DNA from 2 places in the Bradyrhizobium sp. i1.15.2 genome. Region 1 is predicted to be linked to the other one. Evidence: predicted binding sites of a transcription regulator. Region 1 holds the regulator's gene; the other holds the start of a gene.
The links. Region 1 encodes PhoB, which activates phosphate uptake and scavenging genes when phosphate is short. Its sites were predicted from a motif close to TGTCATNNANCTGTCAT; they were not measured.
Positions count from the first base shown of each region.

Region 2: a site for PhoB is predicted at 7,569-7,585, ahead of ABIB80_RS34150 (RNA degradosome polyphosphate kinase). Genes of this name have one in related genera too.

Region 1 is NZ_JBEPRQ010000001.1:482,343-493,230, reverse strand. It holds gene pstC (phosphate ABC transporter permease subunit PstC) at 1-884, shown strand, start outside; gene pstA (phosphate ABC transporter permease PstA) at 889-1,734, shown strand; gene pstB (phosphate ABC transporter ATP-binding protein PstB) at 1,731-2,552, shown strand; gene phoU (phosphate signaling complex protein PhoU) at 2,564-3,280, shown strand; gene phoB (phosphate regulon transcriptional regulator PhoB) at 3,304-4,011, shown strand; gene ABIB80_RS02375 (GcrA family cell cycle regulator) at 4,231-4,743, opposite strand; gene ABIB80_RS02370 (aspartate aminotransferase family protein) at 5,199-6,401, shown strand; gene argF (ornithine carbamoyltransferase) at 6,401-7,348, shown strand; gene ABIB80_RS02360 (Hsp33 family molecular chaperone) at 7,499-8,518, shown strand; gene apaG (Co2+/Mg2+ efflux facilitator ApaG/CorD) at 8,568-8,972, opposite strand; gene ABIB80_RS02350 (OpgC domain-containing protein) at 9,166-10,431, shown strand; gene ABIB80_RS02345 (SGNH/GDSL hydrolase family protein) at 10,431-10,888, shown strand, end outside.
Region 2 is NZ_JBEPRQ010000032.1:10,256-21,143, reverse strand. It holds gene ABIB80_RS34180 (ABC-F family ATP-binding cassette domain-containing protein) at 1-1,368, opposite strand, end outside; gene ABIB80_RS34175 (hypothetical protein) at 1,440-1,613, opposite strand; gene ABIB80_RS34170 (hypothetical protein) at 1,833-2,087, opposite strand; gene ndk (nucleoside-diphosphate kinase) at 2,398-2,820, shown strand; gene ABIB80_RS34160 (TerC family protein) at 2,865-3,725, shown strand; gene ppx (exopolyphosphatase) at 3,785-5,287, opposite strand; gene ABIB80_RS34150 (RNA degradosome polyphosphate kinase) at 5,303-7,495, opposite strand; gene ABIB80_RS34145 (P-loop NTPase family protein) at 7,624-8,301, opposite strand; gene ABIB80_RS34140 (CDP-alcohol phosphatidyltransferase family protein) at 8,417-8,959, opposite strand; gene purM (phosphoribosylformylglycinamidine cyclo-ligase) at 9,115-10,188, shown strand; gene purN (phosphoribosylglycinamide formyltransferase) at 10,188-10,841, shown strand.

The DNA of each region.
Region 1 (10,888 bases):
TCTCCGCGATCTCGGTGCTTCTGATCCTCGGCGGCATCATCATTTCGCTGATCGTCGGCGCCTTCCCGGCGATGAAGGAATTCGGGGTCTCGTTCCTGTGGACGCAGCGCTGGGCGCCGTCGGCCGATCCGCCGGTGCTCGGCGCGCTCGGGCCAATGTACGGCACGCTCGTCACCTCCTTCATCGCGATGCTGATCGCCATTCCCGTGGGTCTCGGCATTGCGATCTTCCTCACCGAGCTCTGCCCGCAATGGCTGCGCCGCCCGATCGGCATGGCGATCGAGCTGCTCGCCGGCATCCCCTCGATCATCTACGGCATGTGGGGCTTCTTCGTGTTGGGTCCGTTCCTCGCCAACACGTTCCAGCCCTTCATGATCAAGATCTTCGACGGCGTGCCCGTGCTGGGCGCGATCTTCGCAGGTCCCCCGTCCTATCTCAGCCTGTTCAATGCCGCGCTGATCCTCGCCATCATGGTGCTGCCCTTCATCACCTCGATCTCAGTCGACGTGTTCAAGACCGTGCCTCCGGTGCTGAAGGAAGCCGCCTACGGCGTCGGCTGCACCACCTGGGAAGTCGTCCGCAGCGTGGTGATCCCCTACACCCGCGTCGGCGTCATCGGTGGCGTCATGCTGGCGCTGGGCCGGGCGCTCGGCGAGACCATGGCGGTGACCTTCATCATCGGCAACTCGTTCCGGATCTCGTCCTCGATCTTCGCCCCCGGCACCACGATCTCGGCGGCGATCGCATCCGAGTTCGCCGAGAGCGACGGCCTGCACCAGTCCGGCCTGATCCTGCTCGGCCTCCTGCTGTTCGTGCTGACCTTCTTCGTGCTCGCAGCGGCGCGGCTGATGCTGATGCGGCTGGAAAAGAAGGCGGGGAACTAGCGCCATGAATCCGATCTATTCACGCCGCCGCCGCAAGGACATCGTCGTTCGCGGGCTCTGCATCGCCGCAACGGCCTTCGGCGTCACCTGGCTCGCGCTGATCCTGATCACGCTGCTCTACAATGGACTGGCGGGACTCAATGTCCAGCTGTTCACCGAGAACACGCCGCCTCCCGGATCGAACGAGGGCGGCCTGCTCAACGCCATCGTCGGCTCGCTGATCATGACCGTGATCGGCGTCGGCATTGGCGCGCCGCTCGGCATGTTCGCCGGCACCTATCTCGCCGAATACGGCCGCAATGACCGGCTGACCTCGGTGATCCGCTTCATCAACGACATCCTGCTCTCGGCGCCCTCGATCATCATCGGCCTGTTCATCTACGGCGCGGTGGTGGTGCCGATGCGCGGCTTCTCGGCGATCGCAGGCTCGCTCGCGCTCGCGGTCATCGTGATCCCGGTGGTGCTGCGCACGACCGAGGACATGCTGCTGCTGGTGCCGAACGCGCTGCGCGAGGCGGCCTCGGCGCTCGGCCTGCCGCGTTCGCTGGTGATCAAGCGGATCGCTTATCGCGCCGCGCGCTCCGGCCTCATCACCGGCGTGCTGCTCGCAACCGCTCGCGTCGCCGGTGAAACTGCGCCGCTGCTGTTCACCGCGCTGTCGAACCAGTTCTTCAGCCTCGGCCTGAATAAGACGATGGCGAACCTGCCTGTCACCATCAACAACTTCGTGCAGAGCCCCTATGCCTATTGGAAGCAATTGGCCTGGAGCGGGGCGCTGCTCATCACCCTGACCGTTCTTGCCCTTAATATTGGCGCGCGCATCCTTGGCGCCGAGAGGACCGCAAAATGAGTGATCTTTCCGTATCGATGAGCGCGGCCGGTGGGCTGCCCCACGCGCCGGTGCTGCCGGAGGCGCCCCCGAAGGTGACCGTGCGCAACCTGAACTTCTATTACGGCGAGCACCACGCGCTGAAGAACATCAACCTGACGCTGGGCGCCAATCGCGTCACGGCGTTCATCGGTCCGTCGGGCTGCGGCAAGTCGACCCTGCTGCGCATCTTCAACCGGATGTACGACCTCTATCCCGGCCAGCGCGCCACTGGTCAGCTGATGCTCGACCAGACCAACATCCTCGACGGCAAGCTGGACCTCAATTTGCTGCGCGCCCGCGTCGGCATGGTGTTCCAGAAGCCGACGCCGTTCCCGATGACGATCTACGAGAACATCGCGTTCGGCATCCGCCTGTATGAGAAGATCTCGAAGTCCGAAATGGACGGCCGCGTCGAGAAGGCGCTGCGCGGCGGCGCGCTGTGGAACGAGGTCAAGGACAAGCTCAACGCCTCCGGCCTGTCGCTCTCCGGCGGCCAGCAGCAGCGCCTCTGCATCGCCCGCACCGTCGCGGTGCGGCCCGAGGTGATCCTGTTCGACGAACCCTGTTCGGCGCTCGACCCGATCTCGACCGCCAAGGTCGAGGAGCTGATCCAGGAGCTGTCCGAGGATTACACGATCGCGATCGTCACCCACAACATGCAGCAGGCGGCGCGCGTCTCCGACAAGACCGCCTTCATGTATCTCGGCGAGCTGATCGAGTTCGACGACACCAGCAAGATCTTCACGTCGCCGACCGACCGGCGCACGCAGGATTACATCACCGGCCGGTTCGGCTGAGGAGACGCGACATGGCTTCCGAACATACCGCAAAGGCTTTCGACACCGACCTCCAGGAACTCACCCGCCTGGTCGCCGAGATGGGCGGCATCGCCGAGCGCATGATCGTCGAGTCCGTCGACGCGCTGATCCGCCGCGACGTCCCGCTCGGCCAGCGCGTCGTCGCCATCGACACCGAGCTCGACGCGCTGCAGAAGCGCATCGAGGAGCGTGCGGTGCTCACCATCGCCCGCCGCCAGCCGATGGCGGTCGATCTGCGCGAGATCGTCGGCGCCATGCGCGTCGCGACCGATCTCGAGCGCATCGGCGACCTCGCCAAGAACATGGGCAAGCGCGTCGCGGCGCTGGAGACGGACTTCCATCCGCTCAAGCTGTTCCGCGGCCTCGAGCACATGACCGACCTCGTGCAGCAGCAGGTCAAGTCGGTGCTGGACGCCTATGCCGCGCATGATTTGCCGGCGGCGATGGCGGTGTGGAAGGGCGACGAGGAAGTCGACGCCATCTGCACCTCGCTGTTCCGCGAGCTCCTCACCTACATGATGGAGGATCCGCGCAACATCTCGTTCTGTATTCACCTGATGTTCTGCGCCAAGAACATCGAGCGGATCGGCGACCACGCCACCAACATCGCCGAGACCGTGTTCTACATGATCGAGGGCCAGGCGATCACCGACAAGCGGCCGAAGGGCGACATGACGACCTTCGCCAACACGGTACCGAACACCTGAAGACTTAAGGGAGCGACGACGCGATGGGCGCACGCATTATGGTGGTTGAGGACGAGGAAGCCCTGACCGAGCTTCTCCGCTACAACCTCGAAGGCGACGGCTATGACGTCGAGACGGTGATGCGCGGCGACGACGCCGACACCCGCCTCAAGGAGCACATCCCCGATCTGATCGTGCTCGACTGGATGCTGCCGGGCCTGTCAGGCATCGAATTGTGCCGGCGGCTTCGCACCCGTCCCGAGACCAAGCAGCTCCCGATCATCATGCTCACCGCGCGCGGTGAGGAGAGCGAGCGGGTGCGGGGTCTTGCGACCGGCGCCGACGATTACATCGTCAAGCCGTTCTCGGTGCCGGAGCTGCTGGCACGCGTGAAGGGCCTGCTGCGGCGTGCAAGCCCGGAGCGGCTCGCCACCGTGCTTGCTTTTGGCGACATCGAGCTCGACCGTGACAAGCGCCGCGTGGCGCGATCGGGCCGGCCGATCGATCTCGGTCCGACCGAATATCGCCTGCTGGAGTTCTTCCTGGAGCATCCGGGCCGGGTGTTCTCGCGCGAGCAACTGCTCGACAGCGTCTGGGGCCGCGACATCTATATCGACGAGCGTACCGTCGACGTGCATATCGGCCGCCTGCGCAAGCTGCTCAATCTCGGCCGCGAGCAAGACCCGATCCGCACCGTCCGCGGCGCCGGCTACGCGCTGGATGATCGGTTTGCGAAGGCGGAGCAGGTGTAGGGTTGCAGGCTTGTTTGTTGGCGAGCTGTCCCTGCATTCTCCGATGTCGTCCCGGACAAGCGAGCGCTGATCCGGGACCCATAACCACAGGGAGTGGTTTGGCGAAGACTCAGAGTTACCCCTTTCGCACGACTACTGCGTGCTCGGAGTATGGGTCCTGGCTTTCGCCAGGACGACACTGAAATTATTGAACTGTCTTTGCGCGACGACTTGCCCTGATTACCGCGGACCCGGCTTCACCGGTGCGCGGCGCCGATCCGACGCCGGCTGGTACGCAACACGCGAGTGCTGGGCGCAATAGGGCAGGCCGGACAGCGCCCGTCCACCGCAGAAGAAGAAGTCCGGGCTCGAGGGATCGCCGACCGGCCAGTGGCAGGTCGCCTCGTTCAATTCGAGCAGCGACAGCCGCTGGCTCATCGGCACCACGTTGTCGTAGGTGACCGGATCCGGCTCAGCCTCGACCTCGAAGGCCTGCGCCAGCGCGGTGTTGCCGCGCGAGATCGGGCGGCTCACCCGCATCATGTGCTGCGCGGGGCGCGCCTTGCGCGGCCGGGGCGCTGCCGATGATGGGCTCTTGGCGCGGCCCGAAAGACCGAGCCTGTGCACTTTGCCGATCACGGCATTGCGGGTCACATTGCCGAGCTCCGCCGCGATCTGGCTGGCCGAAAGTCCGGCCTCCCAGAGCTTTTTCAGCTGCTCGACGCGATCATCGGACCAGGTCAAAACCGTCATTGCACCCTTTCCCTCGCTGCGCGCCAGCCATCCTGGGGCCTCGCAGCGAATGCCTAAGCCTTCAAAAACCCGTGCCGCCAGAATCCCTTAAGGCTCGCCGGGCGCGTCTTGAACGCCCGAACGTTTACGCCGGTACATAAGGACTTAAAGATCAGAACCACTGCACGAGATGTCGTATCTGACAATCCAAACGCTACAATATGGCGTGACTCCCGCGCAAGAGTCCGCCGACTCGCTTCCACATGTTCCGTGGCTAAATCCCGCAAAATCGGCACCGCAAGACTACGGATTCAGCGTTTCGCGAGGCTTTCCGGGCGGCATTGACACCCGTTTCACCAGGCCTAAGATAGTCGCACGTGCCGCCCTCAAGAGGCGGCACGTTTCGTTTTCCGGGCCGGTCGATGGTGCGTTGCGTAATGCACGCTTACACCGTCCGCAACATTCAAGTGACCGTCATGACTAACAGCGCAGCGCCGCATTTGCTCCCCGTTTTCGCCAGGTCCGACCTCGGTTTCGAGCGTGGCGAAGGCTGCTGGCTGATCGCGACCAATGGCGAGCGCTATCTCGATTTCACCTCCGGGGTGGCGGTGAATGCGCTCGGCCATGCCCATCCGGCGCTGGTCGCGGCGTTGCAGGAACAGGCCACGAAGCTCTGGCACATGTCGAACCTGTTCCAGAGCCCGGACGGCGAAAAGCTTGCCGCGCGCCTGTGCAATGAAAGTTTCGCGGACTTCGTGTTCTTCTGCAATTCCGGCGCCGAAGCGCTGGAATGCGTGATCAAGGTCGTGCGCCGCTATCACGCCGCGAAGGGCCATCCAGACCGCTATCGCATGATCACCTTCGAAGGCGCCTTCCATGGCCGCACGCTGGCGACGCTGGCCGCGACGGGTTCGGCAAAATATCTCGAAGGTTTCGGCCCACCCATGGAGGGCTTCGACCAGGTTGCGCATGGCGATCTCGAGGCAGTGAAAAAGGCGATCGGTCCGCAGACCGCCGGCATCCTGATCGAGCCGATCCAGGGCGAGGGCGGTGTGCGTTCGGCAACGCCTGCCTTCCTGAGGGCGTTGCGCCAGCTCTGCGACGAGCGCGGCCTGTTGCTCGCCTTCGACGAGGTGCAGACCGGCATGGGCCGCACCGGCGATCTGTTCGCGTACCGCCGCCTTGGCGTCGAACCCGACGTGATGTCGCTGGCCAAGGCGCTCGGCGGCGGCTTCCCGATCGGCGCCTGCCTTGCGACCGCGGAAGCGGCGTCCGGCATGACGCCGGGCTCGCACGGCTCGACCTTCGGCGGCAATCCGCTCGCGATCGCGGCGGCGAATGCCGTGCTCGACGTCATGCTCAAGCCCGGCTTCTTCGACCACGTGCAGAGGATGTCGCTGCTGCTCAAGCAGAAGCTCGCCTCCGTGATCGACCGTCATGGCGATGTCGTCAGCGAAGTGCGCGGCGAGGGCCTCCTGATCGGCATCAAGGCCGTGGTGCCTTCCGGCGATCTCGTTGCCGCCTTGCGCGCCGAAAAGCTGCTCACCGTCGGCGCCGGTGACAATGTCGTGCGTTTCCTGCCGCCTTTGATCGTCACCGAGGCCGAGATCGAGGACAGCGTCGGGCGGCTCGAGCGCGCCTGCACGGCGTTGTCCGGCAACAAGCGGGCGGCAAGCTGATGAGCAAGTCGCCCGATAATACACCCAAGAAAACACCGAAGCACTTCCTCGATATCAACGAGCTGCCGCTGTCGGAGCTCAAGCGCATGCTGGCCGCGTCCTCCGCGATGAAGGCGAAGCAGAAGGCGCATCAGCCGGTCAGGCCGCTCGAAGGCAAGACGCTGGCGATGATCTTCGAGCGGCCCTCGACGCGGACGCGGGTGTCGTTCGATGTCGCCATGCGCCAGCTCGGCGGCGAGCCCATCATGCTCACAGGCGCCGAGATGCAGCTCGGTCGCGGCGAGACCATCGCCGACACCGCGCGGGTGCTGTCGCGCTATGTCGACGCCATCATGATCCGCATCCTCAATCACGATGCGCTGCTGGAGCTTGCGGCAAACGCCACCGTGCCCGTCATCAACGGCCTGACGCGGCGCTCGCATCCCTGCCAGGTGATGGCCGACCTCATGACCTACGAGGAACATCGCGGCCCGATCGAGGGCAAGACGGTGGCCTGGACCGGCGACGACAATAACGTGCTGGCGTCCTGGGCGCACGCCGCCGAGCGCTTCAAGTTCCAGCTCAATGTCGCGACGCCTCCGGAGCTCGCGCCGAAAAAAGCGATGCGCGACTTCATCAAGGCGACCGGCGCGCCGATCATGCTCGGCACGGATGCCGAAGCCGCCGTGAAGGGCGCCGATTGTGTCGTGACCGACACCTGGGTGTCGATGGGCGACAAGGAAGGCGAGCACCGCCACAACGTGCTCAAGCCCTATCAGGTCAATGCCCAGCTGATGTCGCTGGCCAAGCCCGATGCGCTGTTCATGCACTGCCTGCCCGCCCATCGCGGCGAGGAGGTCACCGACGAGGTGATCGACGGTCCGCAATCCGTCGTATTCGACGAGGCCGAAAACCGCCTGCACGCGCAGAAGGGCATTCTGGCCTGGTGCTTCGACGCGGTGAAGTAACGCGGGCCGGTGAAGTAGCTTTGGATCGTCGTCCTGGCTTTCGCCAGGACGACACCGAGTTTGCCGTGCTTGCGTACGATCCGTTCTGCATTCCGGACCACAGCCCTCACCCCCCTTCCAATTCCGCCTTCCGACCCCAGATAAAGCGCCATGGTTTCCCAATCCCCTGACATGAAAACCGGGCTCGAGGGCCCGGTTCGCGCGCCATCCGCGGTTCCGATCGACGACGCCGTGCTGCCTTACGAGGTCGACGCGCTTGATGTGCGCGGTCGGTTGGTGCGGCTTGGTCCGGCGCTCGACGAAATCCTGACCAAGCACGATTACCCGGCGCCGGTCGGCAAGCTGCTCGGCGAGGCCATCGTGCTGACCACGCTGCTCGGCTCGTCGCTGAAGTTCGAAGGCCGCTTCATCCTCCAGGCCCAGACCGACGGTCCTGTGTCGTTCCTGGTCGTGGACTATCAGGCGCCGGATCGCCTGCGCGCCTATGCGCGCTATGATGCCGCGCGCCTCGGCGAAGTCCAGGATTCCGGCAAGACTTCCGGCGCGCTGCTGGGCCACGGTCATCTGGCCATGACCATCGACCAGGGCCCCGACATGAGCCGCTACCAGGGCCTGGTCGCGCTCGACGGCGGCAGCCTCGAAGACGCCGCTCACGAATATTTCCTGCGCTCCGAGCAGATCCCGACACGCGTGCGTCTCGCCGTGGGCGAGGAGTGGCGTTCGAACGACGGCGGCAAGCATCGCTGGCGTGCCGGCGGCATGCTGATGCAGTTCCTGCCGAAGGCGCCCGAGCGCGCGCGGCAGGCCGATCTGCATCCCGGCGATGCGCCCGAGGGCGTCGAGGTCCATGCCGTCGCTGAAGACGATGCCTGGGTCGAGGCGCGCTCGCTGATCGAAACCGTCGAAGACGTCGAGCTGATCGATCCCGAGCTGTCCGGCGAGCGGTTGCTCTACCGTCTCTTCCACGAACGCGGCGTGCGCGTGTTCAATCCGCTGCCCTTGAAGGCGCAATGCTCCTGCTCGCGCGATGCGGTGGCATCGATGCTGAAGAGCTTTTCGTCCGACGACCGTGCCGCAATGGTCAAGGACGACAAGGTCGTCGTGACCTGCGAGTTCTGCAGCTCGGTGTACGAGTTCACACCGGATGAGGCGGGCGTCGAGGACGCGTAGCGCGGTGCCGTAGGGTGGGCAAAGCGAAGCGTGCCCACCATTTCCAGCGCTAGTTCAACACCCGCTTGTTATCCGGGCTGTCCAGCGAGAACGTCGGCACGTCGATCTCGAAGCGTTCGCCGCTTGCGCTGACCATCTGGTAGCGGCCGGTCATGAAGCCCGAGGCGGTCGTGAGCGGCACGCCGGAGGTGTATTCGAAGCGTTCGCCGGGCGCGAGCGTCGGCTGCTCGCCGACGACGCCCTCGCCTTTCACCTCCTGCTGCCGGCCGGTGGCATCGGTGATGATCCAGTGCCGCGTCTTGAGCTGCACGGTCTCATCGCCGGAATTGGTGATGACGATGGTGTAGGCCCAGAAATAACGGGAGCGGTCGGCCGACGACTGCTCCGGAACAAAGTTCGGCTCGACGGTCACTTCGATCTGGCGGGTCACGGCGCGGTACATGATTGCCATCATACCGAAAACCGCCCGGGAACCAAACGCCGGAGGCGGCCTTGGCGACATCGTCCCGCCTGAATTCGCAGGGAAGTACACGTCCAAGTGTAGGTCCAAACGTACTTGCATGTGATCCGGTGGCTTTGCGAGATGACGGCCGGACCGGTACACTCCTTGCCACGTCGCGATTTGCGGAAGGGTTTTTAGGCCCCCGATGACTATTGCCGACCAAGTGACGGGATCGACGATCGCGGGAACCGCTAAACCTGTGGAGGTCAAGTCCGCGGGGGCAAAGCGGCGCGCGGCCGCGCCGGCCATTTCGCTGCCCGCCATCGGGGAGCGCGAGCTCCGGCTCGACCTGTTCCGCGGCCTTGCGCTGTGGCTGATCTTCATCGACCATTTGCCGCCGAGCCTTCTGACCTGGTTCACGATCCGCAATTACGGCTTCAGCGACGCCACCGAGATCTTCATCTTCATCTCCGGCTATACCGCCGCCTTCGTGTACGGTCGGGCGATGCTGGAGTCCGGCATTGTCGTCGCCACCGCGCGCATCCTGCGGCGCGTCTGGCAGATCTATGTCGCCCACGTCTTCCTGTTCACGATCTTCCTTGCCGAAATCTCCTACGTCGCGACCAGGTTCGAGAACCCGCTCTACACCGAAGAGATGGGCATCATGGATTTCCTCAAGCAGCCCGACGTGACGATCGTGCAGGCGCTGCTGCTGCGCTTCCGTCCGGTCAACATGGACGTGCTGCCGCTCTATATCGTGCTGATGCTGGCGCTGCCCTTGATCCTGTGGCTGATGAAATGGCGCCCCGACGTGACGCTCGGCCTCTCGGTCGCGCTCTACGCGGTGACCTGGGAATACGACCTCTATCTGTCCGCCTATCCGAACGGCTTCTGGGCCTTCAATCCCTTCGCCTGGCAATTGCTGTTCGTGTTCGGGGCATGGTGCGCGCTCGGGGGTGCGCGACGCATGTCGCGCATTCTGGCTTCGCGGGTGACGATGTGGATCGCGATCGCCTATCTGGTCGCGGCATTCTACGTGACGCTGACCTGGTATGTGCCGCAGCTCTCCCATTTCATGCCGAAGCGGCTCGAGCAGTGGATGTATCCGATCGACAAGGCCGACCTGGACGTGCTGCGCTTCACGCATTTCCTGGCGCTGGCCGCGCTCACCGTACGCGTCCTGCCGCGGGACTGGCCGGGCCTGAAATCGCCATGGCTGCGGCCGCTGATCCTGTGCGGCTCGCATTCCCTGGAGATATTCTGTCTCGGCGTCTTCCTCGCCTTTGCCGGCCATTTCATCCTGGCCGAGGTCTCGGGCGGCCCGGTCATGCATGCGCTAATTAGTCTCTCCGGAATTCTGATCATGTGGGCCATGGCCTGGCTGATTTCGTGGTACAAGCGGGTGGCTGACAAGAGCGGTTCGAAAACCAAAAGCGCCGTCGGCAGCGCCGATATGGCGGGAGGGGGCTGATGAAGGCGAAGGTTTTCCTGAGCCTGATCCTGCTGTGCGGTGGTCTCGCCGCGCCTCCGGCGCGCGCGGACGATGCTGCGCCGGCTGCTTCAGCCGCGCCCGCAGCCTGTGAAGTGCCGTCCTATCTGCTCACCAGCGAAAGCCAGCTTCCCAAGGTCGCCGATGCCGTGAAGGCCGGCAAGCCGCTCGAAATCCTGGTCATCGGCAGTCGCTCGACCACAATTCCGGCTTCCGAGGACGCCTCTTATCCGGCGCGGATGCAGGCCATTCTGAAGGACAAGCTGTCGCCGTCCGAGATAGTCCACGTCTCCGTAGAAATACAGAGCAAGAAAACGGCCGAGGAGGCGGCCGCCAGTTTCGTTAAGCTGATGGAAGCAAAAGCACCTACTTTGGTTATCTGGCAGACCGGGACTGTCGATGCTATCCGAGCCATCGATCCCGATGATTTTCGCGGCGC
Region 2 (10,888 bases), on a different contig from region 1:
CGGCTCGTCCAGGATGATCATGTTGGGGCCGAAGAAGGTCGCAAGTCCCAGCAGGAGCCGCGCCTTCTCGCCGCCCGACAATTTTCCGACCTTGGTGTCGGCCGCCTTGCCGGAGAATCCGATGGCGCCGGCGCGGGCGCGTACTTTCGCTTCGGGCGCCTCGCCCATCAGCTTGCGGACGTGGTCGTAGGTCGAGGCATCCTCGTTCAATTCGTCGAGCTGGTGCTGCGCGAAATAGGCAATCGAGAGCTTGTCGGCGCGGGTCACTTTGCCCGAGAATGGAGCGAGGCGCCCGGCGAGCAGTTTCACCAACGTCGACTTGCCGTTGCCATTGGAGCCGAGCAGCGCGATGCGGTCGTCATTGTCGACGCGCAAGGTGACGCGGTTCAGCACGGGCGTGTTCGGATCGTAGCCGACCACGACGTTGTCGGCGGCGATGATCGGCGGCGACAGGATCTTCTCGGGCGCGGGAAAGCTGATCTCGCGCACGTCCTGGGTGACCAGCGCCGTGATCGGCTTCAGCCGTTCCAGCATTTTCACACGGGACTGCGCCTGGCGGGCTTTCGAGGCTTTGGCCTTGAAGCGGTCGACAAAGGCTTGCAGGCGCGCGCGTTCGGCTTCCTGGCGCTTGACCGCTTTGGCATCGAGCATCTCGCGCATGGCGCGTTGCTCTTCGAACGAGGAGTAGGTGCCTTTGTAAAGCGTGAGCTTGCCGCGCTCCAGATGCAGGATCTGGTCGACCGAGCTTTCCAGCAGGTCGCGGTCGTGGCTGATCACGATCACCGTGCGCGGATAATGGGCGAGGTGATCCTCGAGCCACAGCGTGCCCTCGAGGTCGAGATAGTTGGTGGGCTCGTCGAGCAGCAACAGGTCGGGCGCCGCGAACAGCGTTGCGGCAAGCGCGACGCGCATGCGCCAGCCGCCGGAGAATTCGGCGCAGGGGCGGAGCTGGTCGGCGGCGGAGAAGCCGAGGCCGGAAAGGATGGCGGCGGCACGGCTCGGTGCCGAATGCGCGTCGATGTCGACCAGCCGGGTCTGGATCTCGGCGATCCGATGCGGATCGGTCGCGCTCTCGGCCTCGGTGAGCAGCGCGTCGCGTTCGAGGTCGGCCTTGAGCACGACCGAGATCAGGCTCTCGGGGCCGTTCGGCGCTTCCTGCGCGAGGCTGCCGACGCGCCAACGAGGCGGCAGGGTCACCGTGCCGTGCTCGGCCGCGAGCTCGCCGCGGATCACCTTGAACAGGGTCGATTTGCCGGTGCCGTTGCGACCGACCATGCCGACGCGCGATCCGGGCGTGATCTGCACGGAACTCTGGTCAATCAGAAGGCGTCCGGCGAGGCGGATGGAGAGGTCGGTGATGGAGAGCATGCGGCCTTGTCACCGCACCCGCGATCAAACGCAACCCGTTTTTCCGTGTCCGCAAGCCGGTGCGTGTCAACTCAGTGCGAATCGCGCTCGCGCTGCTTCAGCTCATTGAGGAGTTGCTCGAGGTGCGTCGGCAGCCTGGCTTCGGGCCGCAGGCTCTGCTGGAGCCGTTCGGCCACGGCATCGGAGATCGAGCGGCTGGTGCGCCGGTCGATTTGCTCGCTGTCATTGGCAAAAGGGCCAGCCATCGCAGGGTTCCGTGTTCTCAAAGAAGCAACACGGTACCAAGTCCTTGGCCCCCAAATGGTTTCGCCACTCGCGGCGATTGCGCGGCATTCTAGCAAAAATTGTGTGAAGCCGCGCAATGTCCCCCTCCGAATACAAAGCCCCGGCGCTGGGGGACGCCGGGGCTTCGCTTGGAAGGTACCTTGGGGGGCTCAGGTACCTTTGGAAAGGTGCTGTCGGGCTCAGTAGCAGCGGTTGATCATCCGCCAGCGGGGTCCCCAGGGGGTCGGGACCAGCCGGCGCACATAGCAGCCGCCATAGCCGTAGGAGACGGGGGCATAGAAGCGCGGGCCACCCCAGCCGTAACCGTGATGCCAGCCGCCGCCGCCGTGCCAGCCCCAGCCGCCACCATGCCAGTGCGCAGAGGCGGAGGTCGGTGCCAGCGCGGCACCAAGCGCAACCGCGGCAACGGCGGCGAGCGAAAGTTTCCTCAACATGGTGATCTCCTCAAAACTGCCGACGCGGGGCTATCGCGTCGATGGAAAGGCCGCCGAAACGGTCCGCCTCGGGAGGAGGCTTTGGTTTCGATGGACCTGAGGTTATCCGAGCGAGGCTGAACCAAACCCTGACGAGGCCTTCAGATTGGGTTCATTTAGGTGAAATCGTCGTAATCCATGTTGGCATTCTGACTCCTGGCCTGCGGCCAAGCGCCCGCGAGGCGGTTTTGGCGGTCGCTTGCCGTATGGCGAAGGCGCCGATATAAGCCCGGCAACTCCGAACCACCGTTTTCTCTTCAAGGACAAGATCATGGCCATCGAACGCACCTTCTCGATCATCAAGCCCGACGCCACAGCGCGTAACCTCACCGGTGCGGTTAACGCCGTGATCGAGAAGGCGGGCCTGCGCATCGTCGCGCAGAAGCGCATCCGCATGACCAAGGAACAGGCCGAGACCTTCTATGCGGTCCACAAGGCGCGCCCCTTCTTCGGTGAGCTCGTGGACTTCATGACGTCGGGCCCCGTGGTGGTCCAGGTGCTGGAAGGCGAGGGTGCCGTCTCCAAGTATCGCGACGTGATGGGGGCGACCGATCCGTCCAAGGCGGCTGACGGCACCATCCGCAAGCTCTACGCCAAGTCGATCGGTGAGAACTCCGCGCACGGTTCGGATGCGCCGGAGACCGCCGCGATCGAGATCGCGCAATTCTTCTCGGGCAACGAGATCGTCGGCTGATCCGTCAGCCGATCAGGTAACGAGACGCGGCGAAAGGACGTAGTGTGAACTGGCTCTGGCAGATCTTCGATCCCGCTACGATCGGGGCATTCTTCACCCAGTTCCGCGTTGAGATGGCCGAACCGACCTTCTGGGTCGCGGTCGGCAAGATCATCTGGATCAACATCCTCTTGTCCGGCGACAATGCGCTGGTGATCGCGCTCGCCTGCCGCGGCCTCAAGCCGCGGCATCGGCTGTGGGGCATGATCCTGGGTGCCGGCGCCGCGGTGGTGCTGCGGATCATCTTCACGGGCATCGTCGCGAGCCTGATGGAGCTGCCGTACCTCAAGCTGGTCGGCGGTCTTGCGCTGATCGTGATTGCGGCAAAGCTGCTGGTGCCGGAACAGGAGGACGAGGACGGCGTGGAGTCGGCTTCGCATCTGTGGCAGGCCGTGCAGATCGTCGTCGTCGCCGACATCGTCATGAGCCTGGACAACGTCATTGCGGTGGCCGCGGCCGCCAATGGCAGCGCGCCCTTGCTGGTGCTCGGTCTTGCCATCAGCGTGCCCTTGATCGTCGCCGGTGCGGCGCTGATCATGGCGCTGCTCGCAAAGCTGCCGGTTCTGGTGTGGGCCGGCGCGGCGCTGCTCGGCTGGATTGCGGGCGAGGTGATCGCTACCGATCCCGGCATCGCGCCGAGGCTGCACACGCTGTTCGACGGTCCGTTCGGCGCCTCGCTCGACAACGTGCTCAGCGCCTTGCGCATCCCGCCGCAATTCGCCCATGGCGGCGGAGGCGGCGAATATCTGTGCGCAGCTCTCGGCGTCGTCGTCGTGCTGGCCGTCGGCTCCATCTGGCGCCGGCGCAGCATGAGCGCGGCCGCGCTGGAGTCCTCCGAGCGCCACGCCAAGGCCTCGGCGGAATAGGCTTATCTTTCGAGCATAATCTTTTCGGAAAAGCGCTTCAGGCTTTTCCGGATCATGCGCTAGCGCCGCACGATCGAGCCGGCGCGGTTGATCAGGCGGGCGAGCGCGCGGAAGCGGCTGCCGACGCGATCCGCGACGAGATCGCCGAGGCGGTGCTCGAACACCAGCAACAGCTTGCGGCCCACGCTGCGGAAATGCGTCGCGGGCAAGACGCCCGGACGCGCCGCCGAGATCAGATGCGCAACGCGGAAGGCCGCGCCGAGTAGGCGGGCGCGTTCGAGTTGCGCCGGCGTCAGCAGCTCCTGCATGGCGACCGGCGGCTGGTTCTCCTCGCTGAGCCCCGCATAGCGATAGAACACGGACAGGCCGACGAAGGCGCGCTCGGTGTGGGTGATCGCGCCGAAATTGCCGTTGACGACGAGGCTCAGCGTCTGCTCGCCGCGATGATCGGGATGCACCCGCCAGCCGATGTCGGACAACAGGCACGCGGCGTGGCGCAGACGGCGGTCCTCCTCGGTCTCGCGCAGCTTCACCACGCGCGCGAGGCGGTCGGTCCAGGCGATCAACTCGCGCGCGTGCTTTGCCGAACGAGACAGCAGCTGGTTCAGCTCCTCGGCCGCGCAGATCAGTCCGTCCTTGTTGCGTTCGGACTCCGGCAGCTTCTCGTGCAGCAGGCCCTCGCGCACGCCGAAGGTCGAGAACACGATGGTCTTCGGCTTCGCCACCCGGATGATGTGCTCGAGCACCAGTGCCGCATAGGTGAGGAGCGGGCGCCGGGCGTCGGCGACGATCTCGATGTCTGCAAGCATGCCGGCGGCCGCAAGCCGGCGGAGACGTCGGGAAAAATCGAGCGCCTCGGCAGCCGAAATCGAATAGCCGTGCATCACCTGGAGCGGGTAGCCGCTCTGGATGATGTGGATGCGCGCCAGCGCGCGCCAGGTACCGCCGACGGCGTAGAAGCTGCGGCCGCTCCCGGCCTTGAGCTGCGGCACCCCGTCGAGCGCTTCGCGCACGATGCGGTCGGCGCGTTTCAGGGATTTATGCGCGAGGTCCTGCAGCGCGAGGCCGCCGAGTGGCAGCGTCACGCCGCTGCGCACCGTGTTTTTGCGCACGTCGATCAGTTCGAGCGAGCCGCCGCCGAGGTCGCCGACGATGCCGTCGGGATGATGGATGCCGGAGATCACGCCAAGCGCCGACAGCCGCGCCTCGCGCGGGCCCGACAGGATCTCGATCTTCACCGCGCAGATGCGCTCGGCTTTCGCGATGAAGTCGGGGCCGTTGGAGGCGTCGCGGCAAGCGGCGGTCGCAATCGCAAACACCCGCCCGACCTGCATCACCCGGCACAGCGCACGGAAGCGCTTGAGCGAGGTCAGTGCCTTGTCGACGGCGTCGGGCGCTAGCAGGCCCGTGCTCTGCACCTCGCGCCCGAGCCCGCACAGCGTCTTCTCGTTGAAGATCGGAATCAGGCTCCGCGTCAGTCCCTCGTAGACGACGAGACGGACCGAGTTGGAGCCGATGTCGATGACCGCGACGCTCGAGCCGCGCTTGCGCGGCCGCTTCACGTCGACGATCCCGGATCAGGATTGATGACGTTCATTACGGCGCGTGAGGCGGCGCGGCGAGGATTCCTTGAGCGACTTACCACGGCCAGACAGACTCGGATTGGTCATGAAGTAGTTGTGGACGTTGAAAGGCTCCTCGCCCTTCGCGGTCTTCATACGCGTTGAGGACCCGTCCGGCAACAATTGCCAGCTCTGTTCATTGTCCTTGAGATTGGCGACCATGATCTGTTCGAGAACCTGCTGATGCACCGTGGGATTTTGCAGCGGACACAGCACCTCGACGCGGCGGTCGAGATTGCGCGGCATCATGTCGGCCGAGGAGATATACACAGCCGCTTTCGCGCTCGGCAGGCCCTGGCCCATGCCGAAGCAGTAAATTCGGCCGTGTTCGAGGAATCGTCCGATGATCGACTTGACGCGGATGTTCTCCGACAGGCCGGGAATGCCGGGCCGCAGGCAGCAGATACCGCGCACCACAAGCTCGACCTGCACGCCGGCCTGTGAGGCCTCGTAGAGCGCGTCGATAATGTCGGGGTCGACCAGCGCGTTCATCTTCATCCAGACCGCACCGGGCCGGCCGTGGCGCGCATGCGCGGTCTCGCCCTGGATGTGCTCGATGATGCGCTTGCGCAAGGTCAGCGGCGAGACCGCCATCTTTTCAAGATCGCTCGGCGCGGCATAGCCGGTGATGAAGTTGAACACGCGGGCGGCATCGCGGCCGATGGTCGGGTCCGAGGTGAAGTAGGAGAGGTCGGTGTAGATGCGCGCGGTCACCGGGTGGTAATTGCCGGTGCCGGTGTGGACGTAAGTCGTGAGGCTGCCGCCCTCGCGGCGCACCACCATCGACAATTTCGCGTGGGTCTTCAGTTCGAGGAAGCCATAGACGACCTGCACGCCGGCGCGCTCGAGGTCGCGTGCCCAGCGGATGTTGGCCTCCTCGTCGAAGCGGGCCTTCAGCTCGATCAGCGCGGTGACGGATTTGCCGGCTTCGGCAGCTTCCACGAGCGCCCGCACGATCGGCGAGTTGCTCGAGGTGCGGTAGAGCGTCTGCTTGATGGCGACGACGTCGGGGTCGCGCGTCGCCTGCTGGAGAAACTGCACCACGACGTCGAAGGATTCATAGGGGTGATGAACGACGAGATCCTTCTGCCGGATCGCAGCGAAGATGTCGCCGCCTTGCTCGCGCACGCGCTCGGGATGGCGGGGCACGTAAGGGGTGAATTCCAGATCGGGCCGGTCGAGGCGGGTGAGCTGCGAGAGCTCGTTCATGGCGAGCACGCCATCGACCAAAAACACCTCGTCGTCGGCGGTCGACAGCGCGTGCTGTACGAAGCTGCGCAGCTGCTCCGGCATCTTGGCATCGATCTCGAGCCGGATCACCGAGCCGCGGCGGCGGCGCTTCAGCGCGGTCTCGAACAAGCGGACGAGATCCTCGGCCTCTTCCTCGATTTCGAGTTCGGAGTCGCGGATGACACGGAAGGCGCCCTGGCCGTGAAGATTGTAGCCGGGGAACAGGCGGTTGATGAATAGCGCGGTGGCCTGCTCCAGCGAGATCAGCCGGACTATCTTGCCCTCGGCCGGCAGGCGGATGAAGCGGTCGATCTTGCCGGGCATGCGGATCAGCGCGTTCATCTGCTTGCCGTCGGCGGCGCGCGTGAGCTGGAGCGCGATGGTGAAGCCGAGGCTCGGAATGAACGGGAAGGGGTGGGCCGGGTCGATCGCGAGCGGTGTCAGCAGCGGGAACACGTTGCTGAGGAAGTAGTCCTCGACCCAGGTTCGTTCCGCTTTGGTGACTTCCTTGCCCTCGACCAGCACGATGCCCTCGTCGGCGAGCGTGCCGCGCAGGTCGCGCCAGATTGCCTGCTGGTCGGAGGCAAGCTGCGAAACGGTCCGGTTGATGAGCGCGAGCTGCTCGGACGGCGTCAGACCGTCGGGGCTGCGCTCGGCAATGCCCTCGCGCACCTGGGCCTTGATGCCGGCGACGCGGACCATGAAGAACTCGTCGAGGTTATTCGCTGAAATCGACAGGAATCGCACCCGCTCCAGCATGGGGTGGCTGGGATTGACCGATTCCTCCAGGACGCGGCGGTTGAAGTGCAGCCAGGAGAGCTCGCGATTGATGAACCGCTCGGGGCTCGATGCGATCGCCGGCGGGCCTTCGGCTTCCGGGGCTTTCTCTTTAACTTCAACAGCTTGCGCAGAATCCATCAGAAGTCGATCCATCCAGTTCGCCCCAATTTGCGACTTACGCGCAAAACCCGCGGGAGCATGTGTTAGAGCGATGACGTTTCGATGACATTGATGTTCCGCGGCCCGGCCGCGTCAAGCCGCCTTGGTCAGACATCCCGGAGCAGCTCGGCCGCCAGGGCCCGGGTGACGGGGCGGCCGAGGCGCAGGGCCTCGCTGTCCAGCAGGTCCACAGCCCGTCGGGCGGCGGCCGAGGACCGCTCCAGGCGAGTGGCGAGGTAGCTGACCACGCTCTCGTCCATGGCGAGCTGGCGGTCGGCGCAGAATTTGACGATCAGGCCGCGGAAGAGCTGGTCGTCAGGCGGCAGCAGCGAGATAACGGGGACAGCGCGGAGCCGCGAGCGCAGGTCGGCGAGCTCGATCTCGAGAGAGGCGGGCGCCTCGCGTCCGGTGAAGAGGACGTAGGCGCCGTCCTCGCGGGCCAGATTCATCAGATGGAACAGGGCGCGCTCATCGCATTCCCTCGCCTTGGGATCCTCGACCACCAGCGCGCCGGTGGCGAGCGCAGCCGGGACGGCTTCGGCGGTCAGCCCATTGGCCGTGGTCGAGCGGGCGCCTGAGGCCTCGGCCCAGATCGCGGCGAGATGGCTCTTGCCGCTTCCTTCCGGGCCGGCCAGCCACATGATCCGGTTCGGCCATTCCGGCCAGGCGTCGATGAGGGCAAGACCGGCGGCGTTGACGGGGCCCTCAAGGAAATTGTCCCGGCTCAGGCTCTCCGCATGCGGAAGCGAAAACGCCAATTGTCGGGGATGAACGCGGCCTGGCACGCTTGCTTTGCTCCGTGCCGGCGTGCCGGCTTCGTTAGAAGAGATGCCACTTAATCGAGCGGGAGTTGGCCTTTTGCGGGGCCGCTTCCCAACTCATTTGGCCTCGATCGTGCTGCTACTTGGCCTCGATCGTGCTCATGTGCCGCAACCATTCGACGAGATAGAGCGACACGGAGGAGAGCGTGAAGATCGTGACGAGGCCCATCAGGATTATATCATAAGGACCGGCTTTGAAGCCGAAGGCGAGGGCGGCCAGCACCAGCGCTGCGAACGCCACCTGGGCCACAGTGTTGAGCTTGGATACCTTCGAGGGCTTCATCTCCACAGGGCGGTCGAACAGCCACGATATGATCACGGCGGCGACGATCATGATGTCGCGCGAGACCACCAGGATGACGATCCAGCGCGGAATCGCGCCCCAGATGCCCAAGGCCATGTAGATCGAGACCAGCAGCGCCTTGTCGGCGAGCGGGTCGAGCAAGGCGCCGAGCTCGCTCGTCATGTTGAAGCGCTTGGCAAGGAAGCCGTCGACCGCGTCGCTGATACCGGCGATCAGGAAGACGGCGAACGCCACCTCCATTTGGCTCGACACGATGGCCCAGACGATGATCGGGACCAGCATGATGCGGCCCAAAGTAATGATGTTCGGTATACTCACACGGCGCTTCCCGGCACCCGGCCTGACCTCGAATTCGGCCCTTTGCAGGCTGAACCGGTTGATATCTCTACATAGTATACGGCGGCGCGCCATGCGAGCCATTGCGCGTCCCCGGAATTCGACGTAACCAGCCGCAAACCCACTGGAAATCGGGCATGACCGACCGCAAAAACGGCCTCACTTACGCCGATTCAGGCGTCGATATCGATGCGGGCAACCGCTTGGTCGACCTGATCAAGCCGATGGTGCGCGCCACCGCACGGCCCGGCGCCGACGCCGAAATCGGGGGATTCGGCGGCCTATTCGATCTCAAGGCCGCCGGTTTCAAGGATCCCATCCTGGTGGCCGCGACCGATGGCGTCGGCACCAAGCTCAAGATCGCGATCGAGACCGGCCTGCATGGCGGGATCGGCATCGACCTCGTCGCCATGAGCGTCAACGACCTCGTGGTGCAGGGCGCCGAGCCGCTGTTCTTCCTGGACTATTTTGCCTGCGGCAAGCTCGATCCGGAGGCGACCGCGTCGATTGTCGCCGGCGTCGCCGAAGGCTGCCGCGAATCCGGCTGCGCCCTGATCGGCGGCGAGACGGCCGAGATGCCCGGCCTCTACAAGGACGGCGACTACGACCTCGGCGGCTTTGCCGTCGGCGCCGCCGAGCGGGGCACGCTCCTGCCGCGCAAGGACATCGCCGCCGGCGATGCCGTGATCGGGCTCGCTTCGTCGGGCGTGCACTCCAACGGTTTCTCGCTGGTGCGCAAGATCGTGGAACAATCCGGCCTCGGCTTCGGGGCGCAGGCGCCGTTTGCGCCCGTCATGACGCTCGGCGGCGCGTTGCTGACGCCGACGCGTCTCTACGTCAAATCCTGCCTGCGCGCGATCCGCGAGACCGGCGCGGTGAAGGGGCTTGCCCACATCACCGGAGGCGGCTTCACCGACAACATTCCGCGCGTGCTGCCGAAGCATCTCGGCGTCGGTATCGATCTGGCGCGCCTGCCAGTGCTGCCGGTGTTCAAATGGCTGGCCGCGCAGGCCGGCATCGCCGAGCTCGAAATGTTGCGGACCTTCAATTGCGGGATCGGCATGATCGCAATCGTCGAGCCGGACAAGGTCGAAGAGGTCGTCGAGGTCTTCGCCGATGCCGGTGAGACCGTGGCACAGCTCGGCACTGTGATCCCGGCTGAGGGCGAGCACCGCGTCGTCTATAACGGCCATCTCGATCTGGCGCTGTGATGAAACGCCGCGTCGCCATCCTGATTTCCGGCCGTGGCTCCAACATGGCTGCGCTGATCAAGGGCGCGGCCGCGCCGGATTTTCCGGCGGAGATTTCGCTCGTCATCTCGAACAAGGCCGATGCGCAGGGGTTGGAAAGGGCCAAAGCGAGCGGCGTGAAGACGCTGGTGATCGAAAGCAAGCCGTTCGGCAAGGACCGCGCCGGCTTCGAGAAGGTGCTGCAAGCAGCGCTCGATCAGCACGGCATCGAGCTGATTTGCCTCGGCGGCTTCATGCGCCTGTTCACGGCCGAATTCACCAAGGCCTGGTACGGGCGGATGCTCAACATCCATCCCTCGCTGCTGCCATCGTTCCCCGGTCTCGACCCGCACGGCCAGGCGTTGCGCGCCGGCGTCAAGCTGTCCGGAGCGACAGTGCACTTCGTGATCCCCGAGACCGACGCCGGTCCAATCGTGATGCAGGGCGCCGTTCCCGTCAGCGACCACGACACGGCGGACACGCTGTCGGAGCGTATCCTCGAAGTCGAGCACCGCATCTATCCCGCAGCACTGAGCCTGCTCGCGACGGGCAAGGTCCGGATCGAGGGCGATGTGTGCAAGACCGCGGGCAGCGGGCCGTCGGAGAACTTTCTGGTTGCGCCGTTGGTGCGGTGAAGCGCCGTCGCACTCGGAATACTTTCATCCCAAACAAAAACCCCCGG